Linked DNA regions of Kineosporia succinea. The protein of the gene in region 2 interacts with the protein of the main gene of each other region in a pairwise test. Links are inferred from orthologs where the notes say so. Each region holds a gene or a part of one and is shown on either strand. Other genes may lie near its edges.

Region 1 (3,107 bases), 4.2 Mb from region 2 along the record:
GCAGCTCGACGAGGTCTGGTACTGCCACACCCCCGAGGAGCTGCGCATGGAGCGGCTGCTGGCGCGGCACGTGCGGTTCGGCAAGACGCCGGAGTTCGCGTCGGCCTGGATCGAGCAGACCGACCAGCCCAACGCGCGCGTCATCGAGGCCAGCCGGGAGCGGGCCGACCTGATCGTCGAGATGGACTGATCCCGGCCCTGGTTCTCTGAACCCGAAGCCGATGGGGGACGCGCCGGAAGACTCGAGTCTCCCGGCGCGTCTCCCGTTTCTGGGCTTCTAGACCGTCTGGACGACCAGGAGCTCGACGACGCGGTCGAGGAAGGCGTCGACCGAGGCCTCGCGGTAGCCCCGCGAGCCGCGACGGCTCTTGAAGACCGCCAAGCGCACCGCGTCGGGCGGGAGGGGCTGGCCCATCGCGAACGACTCCTCGATGCGGATGCAGAGGTCGTCGACCGCGTCGATGTCGTAGGTGAGCTCCATGCCGCTGCCGCGGGGGAACCGCTCACCGTCGGGACGACCCAGCTGGGCCCGCAGCGACTGCTCCTGGGTGCGCAGCTGCGTCTGCCAGGCCTGGCTGCCGCTGCGCTCCTCACCCCGCTGCTTCTCGCGGCGGGCGAAGGCGTCTTCGATGCGGTCGAGGGCGGCGTCGACCGCATCGACGTCGTACCCGCCGCGGACCAGGTCGAAGCCGACCGTGCGGACGTGCCACGACGTCATCGCGGGACCGCGGCCGTTCTCCTCGTAGGCGGCCCGGGCGCGGCCGAGGAACGACTCGACCTGGTCGACGTCGTAGCCCTTGGAGACGCGGCCGGCGCGCGGAAAGGTGTCGCTCACGGCTCACATTCTGCACCCGCCGACGGGAAGTTGGTGTGCTGGTCCGTAGATGGAACGCGTGAAATTTGCGGCACGTAACCAGTTGTGATGCGCCCGTGACTTTTTGAGGCTGGTGTGATTCGCGTCGGTGCGTGTCCGGTGCCCCTTCGCGTCCGGGGCGATCGGGGCGGGCGCTGGTCGATCGGGGCGGGTGCTGGTCGATCGGAGCGGGCGCTGGTCGATCACGCGGAAACTCCCCGACGTCCGCAGACGCCGGGGAGTTTCCTGTCCGTGCTTCTGGACCGTGCTTCTAGACCGTGGCGGCCAGCTGCCCGCAGGCGCCGTCGATCTCCTGGCCCCGGGTGTCGCGCACCGTGGTGGGCACGCCGCGCTCGCGCAGCGCGTTCACGAAGGCGTTCTGGGCGCGGCGGGTGCTCGCGGTCCACTTCGAACCGGGCGTCGGGTTCAGCGGGATCGGGTTGACGTGCACCCAGCCCTTGCCCCGCTTGTTCAGCTCGCGGCCCAGCAGGTCGCCGCGCCACTCGTGGTCGTTGATGTCCTTGATCAGGGCGTACTCGATGCTGACGCGGCGGCCGGTGGCGTCGAAGTAGCGGCGGGCGGCGTCGAGGGTCTCGCCGACCTTCCAGCGGGTGTTGATCGGCACCAGTTCGTCGCGCAGCTCGTCGTCGGGGGCGTGCAGGCTCAGCGCCAGCGTGACCGGGATGCCCTCGGCCGCGAGCTTGTCGATGGCCGGCACCAGGCCGACCGTCGACATCGTGATGCCGCGCGCGGACATGCCCAGGCCCTCGGGGGCCGGGTCGACCAGGCGGCGGATCGCGGCGACGGCCGACTTGTAGTTGGCCAGGGCCTCGCCCATGCCCATGAAGACGACGTTGGTGACGCGGCCGGCCTGACCCTCCGCCGACTCCTCGGCCTCCTCGCCCAGGGGCACGCCCTCCGTGCTCTTGCCCAGGGGCACGGCCGTGCGCATGTACCGGGCGGCGGTGCGGACCTGCTCGACGATCTCGGCCGTGGACAGGTTGCGGGTGAGCCCGGCCTGCCCGGTGGCGCAGAACGGGCAGTTCATGCCGCAACCGGCCTGGCTGGAGACACACACCGTGGCCCGGTCGGGGTAGCGCATGAGCACGCTCTCGACCAGGGCGCCGTCGAACAGCTTCCAGACCGTCTTGACGGTGGCGCCGTCGTCGCAGACCAGCTCGCGCACCGGCTTGATCAGCGTCGGGAGCAGCGCGTCGAGCATCGGCTGACGGGACGCGCCCGGCAGGTCGGTGAGCTCGGCGGCGTCCATCTGGGCCAGGCGCTCGAAGTAGTGCACCGACAGCTGACGGCCCCGGAACGGCTTCTCCCCCAGCTCCTTGACCGCCGCCATGCGCTCGGCCAGCGTGAGGTCGGCCAGGTGCCGCGGCGGCTTGCCCCGGCGGGGGGCCACCATCAGCAGCTTGCCGGGCTCGGGCGCGGTCGGCTTCGGCTCGGGCAGGTTCTCGGAGGTCATCTTGGCGCTTTCTGGGTTTGCTAGAGCAGGCTGTGCTCCGGATGCTCCGGAGCAGGAAGGCAGGGCTCTCAGAGCAGGAAATGCAGGAGCAGGTAGACCACGGGGGCCGTGGGGAGCAACGAGTCCATGCGGTCCATGATTCCGCCGTGGCCGGGGAGCAGGTTGCCCATGTCCTTGATGCCCAGGTCGCGCTTGAGCAGGGACTCGGACAGGTCGCCGCCGGTCGCGGTGAACACGGCCGCCGCCCCGACGATCGCGCCCACCCAGGGCTGACCGTCGAGCAGGAACACCGTGGCCGCCGTTCCCGCCACCAGGCAGGTGATCAGCGAGCCGGCGAAACCCTCCCAGGACTTCTTCGGGCTGATCTTCGGGGCCATCGGGTGCTTGCCGAACAGCACCCCCGCCACGTAACCACCGATGTCGCTGGCCGCGGTGACGATGATGAAGGTGACCACCCGTTCGGGCCCCTGGTCGGCCGCGAGCATGAGGATCGCGAACCCGGCCAGCAACGGCACGTACGCCGCCACGAACAGACCGGCCGTGACGTCTCGCATGGCCCCGTCGATGCCCTCGACTATTCGCCAGAGCAGGATGCCGAACGCCGTCAGCAGATAACTGACGAGCAGCCCCTCCGGGCCCGCGACGTAGGCCGAGACCAGCATGCCGAGCGCACCGACGGCGACCGGGATGACCGGCACCACGATCTGCTTGGCCGCCAGGGCCCCGGACAGCTCCCAGACCGAGAGCACGACCACGAACGACGCCAGGGCGACGAACGCC
Region 2 (3,247 bases):
CCGAACCCTGCGCGCGCCCGATCGCGGTGACCGGCGCCCGGCGGGGCTCTTCTCGTTCTTCTTCGTCATCCACGACCGGATCGAAGTCCTCGTCCTCGTACTCGTCGTACGCCGAGTAGCGGTCGTCGTCCTCGGCAAGGCCCAGGTACACCATGGTCTTGCGCAGTGCGCCGCTCATCGAAACCTCCGCATGTTCGCTCACCCTGCGACGAAGCTACCTGAGCGGCGGCCTCTGACCGAGGACCGCGCTGCCGACACGCAGGTGAGTCGCTCCGTGACGCAGCGCTTGCACAAAATCGCTGGTCATGCCACCCGAGATGCCGGTTGCCTCCGGATGTTGCTGGATTAGATGCGCGGAGGCACCCAAAAGATCGGAAAAGGCGCGATTTGGGTCCCACGTCACAGGCGGGACGGCCATCAGGCCCGCCAGCTGCAGGGACTCCGCCGAGGCAATCGCGTCGGCCAGCGCCGGGATGTCCTTGACGGGCGCTCCCCCGCGTGTCGGATCACCGTCCAGGCTGATCTGGAGGAAGCAGCGCAGCGTGCGCCCGGCCTCGGTGGCGCCCCGCGACAGGCCGGGAACGAGACTCGCCCGGTCGAGAGAGTGCACGGTGTGCGCGTACCGGGCCACGGCCCGGGCCTTGTTGCTCTGCAACCGGCCGATGAAGTGCCAGGTCAGATCCAGGTCGGAAGACTCCTCGACCTTGGCCGAGGCCTCCTGGTCGCGGCTCTCGCCGACGTCCCGGACGCCGAGCCCGGCCAGTGCCCGGATGTCACTGGCCGGGTAGGTCTTGGTGACGACGACGAGCGTGACCTCGGCCGGGTCGCGCCCGGCGTCCTCGCACGTCGTCGTCACCTGGGACCGGACCTTCTCCAGTCCGGTGGCCAGTTCCTGCTGCCGTTCCACCACGCCTCCTTGCCCGTAAGGGAGAGGGACGCTACTTGAGGAAGTCGGGGACGTCGAGGTCGTCGTCGTCCAGAACGATCGGACGCGGGGTGCGCGGACGCGGGTCCGTCACCTCGATGACCCGTGGCGGGGTCGGCGTCGGGTCCTTCGGGGCCTCGTACTGCGTGGCCTGCTCACCGGTCGGAGCCTCGGGCTCCGGCTCCGGCGGGTTCAGCGGCGTCGGCTGGGCGTAGCCGTGGTTGCCCGACGGGGCGTAACCGTTGCTGGTCAGCGGGCTGCCGGAGTGCGCGGGCACGGCCTGCTGCTGCGGCACCGGCGGGAGCTGACCGGTCGGGTGCTGACCGTGCAGACCCGGCTGCTGCTGGTACTGGCTCTGCGCGTACTGGTTCTGCGCCGGGGTGGGCAGCGTCGTCGGCGGCTGGGAGTGCGCGGGCCGCTGCGGTGGTTGCTGCGGCTGCTGGGCCTGGCCGGACGACGGTAACTGCTGCCGCCCGCTCACCTGGCCGAGCGCGTTCTCGTCGCGACGCTTCACCGGGGTGCCGCCGTCGAAACCGGCCGCGATCACGGTGACCCGCACCTCGTCGCCGAGGGCGTCGTCGATGACCGCACCGAAGATGATGTTGGCCTCCGGGTGGGCGGCCTCCTGCACCAGCCGGGCGGCCTCGTTGATCTCGAAGAGGCCCAGGTCGGAACCACCCTGGATGGAGAGCAGCACGCCGTGCGCGCCGTCCACGCTGGCCTCGAGCAGGGGCGAGGAGATCGCGGTCTCGGCGGCCTGGATCGCGCGGTCCTCGCCGCGGGCCGACCCGATCCCCATGAGCGCGCTGCCCGCCCCCTGCATCACGGACTTCACGTCCGCGAAGTCGAGGTTGATCAGGCCCGGGGTGGTGATCAGGTCGGTGATGCCCTGCACACCGGAGAGCAGGACCTGGTCGGCCGACCGGAAGGCGTCGAGCACGCTGACGTGGCGATCGCTGATCGACAGCAGCCGGTCGTTCGGGATGGTGATGAGGGTGTCGACCTCCTCGCGGAGGGAGGTGATGCCCGAGTCGGCCTGGGTGGAACGGCGCCGGCCCTCGAAGGTGAAGGGGCGCGTCACCACACCGATGGTCAGGGCACCGAGCGAACGGGCGATCCGGGCGACCACGGGCGCGCCACCGGTACCGGTGCCACCACCCTCGCCGGCGGTCACGAAGACCATGTCGGCGCCCTTGATCACTTCTTCGATCTCTTCGGCGTGGTCCTCGGCGGCCTTGCGGCCGACCTCGGGATCGGCGCCGGCGCCCAGGCCGCGCGTGAGCTCACGGCCGACGTCAAGCTTGACGTCGGCGTCGCTCATCAGCAGCGCCTGTGCATCCGTGTTGATCGCGATGAACTCGACGCCCTTGAGTCCCACCTCGATCATCCGGTTGACTGCGTTGACGCCGCCGCCACCGATACCTACAACCTTGATGACCGCGAGGTAGTTCTGCGGAGCTGCCACGTCGGGATGCCTCTCGCTCGCCGGATCCTTAGACCCTAACCCTCAACTGGAGGGTTATAGTTATGTCAGCCTGTACTGATAAGCGAACGTAGGTGCCCACCCGGGGCCTTTCAACGACCTCGCCGGTGTGTCGCCCGGGTGAGTAAGACCATGAGCGCCGAACGCGCCGGTCACCCACCGTCCGCCGACCGCTACGAGGCGGTGCTCGGCATCTCCGGAGCGCGCACGTCGTAGGTCTTCGCCTTCTGCTTCAGCAGCGCCGTGAGCACGCGAGCCTTCGTCCCGTTCTGCTCCGCGTCCCCCCAGCGCACCGTCACCGTGCGGTTCTTCGCGCCCTCGACCGGGGCCGACAGCTTCAGCCAGATCCCGTCCGGGGAGTCGGTGCCGATCGAGCGCAGCCGGTCCGCCAGGTCGTCGGGCAGGTCGTTGAGCACCGCGAGCGTCCCGCGCAGGTTGGCGACGCTCTGCTTCTCCCCCAGCGCCACCTCGATCCGGGGCAGGTCGCCGGGCAGCTCGGACACCGGCCGGGTCTCCACGACCACGCCCTCGTCGTCGACCAGCTGCATCATCTGCACGGTCTTCTTGGGCTTCTTGCCGTCGGTGGTGTTGGCCGCGACCTTCTCGGACGGCAGAGCCGCCACCGGCTTCCGCTCGGTGACCACGACGCGGATCGTGCCGGGCCAGACCCGGCTCACCGACACGTTCTTCACCAGCCGCAGCTTCTCCAGCCGGGCGCTCACGTCGGAGGTGCGGGCCAGCAGCATCGCGTGCCCGATCTCGGTGTCGGTGTAACCGCGCACCTGGGACTCGCTGATCCGGTCGAGCCCGCTGACCGTGACCCGCTCGACCTTCGCCCA

Evidence for each region.
Region 1: the proteins of ftsZ (region 2) and rlmN interact in binary tests that used the Escherichia coli proteins (3 or more experiments, as listed by UniProt). The link is inferred for Kineosporia succinea from one-to-one orthologs.

Annotation. Positions count from the first base shown.
Region 1 is NZ_JAUSQZ010000001.1:517,654-520,760, forward strand. What follows is about bases 227-3,019. They hold rlmN (23S rRNA (adenine(2503)-C(2))-methyltransferase RlmN), read right to left. Parts: upstream 2,328-3,019; coding sequence 1,125-2,327; downstream 227-1,124. Other genes in these bases: J2S57_RS02350 (DivIVA domain-containing protein), read right to left, coding at 278-835; J2S57_RS02360 (phosphatidate cytidylyltransferase), read right to left, coding at 2,396-3,019. In the rest of the region: J2S57_RS02345 (nucleoside/nucleotide kinase family protein), read left to right, coding at 1-190; more of J2S57_RS02360, read right to left, coding at 3,020-3,107.
Region 2 is NZ_JAUSQZ010000001.1:4,671,433-4,674,679, reverse strand. The notes cover bases 165-3,097. They hold ftsZ (cell division protein FtsZ), read right to left. Parts: upstream 2,391-3,097; coding sequence 939-2,390; downstream 165-938. Other genes in these bases: J2S57_RS20290 (cell division protein FtsQ/DivIB), read right to left, coding at 2,582-3,097; J2S57_RS20300 (YggS family pyridoxal phosphate-dependent enzyme), read right to left, coding at 215-907; J2S57_RS20305 (cell division protein SepF), read right to left, coding at 165-178. In the rest of the region: more of J2S57_RS20305, read right to left, coding at 1-164; more of J2S57_RS20290, read right to left, coding at 3,098-3,247. UniProt on the Escherichia coli protein: Essential cell division protein that forms a contractile ring structure (Z ring) at the future cell division site. The regulation of the ring assembly controls the timing and the location of cell division.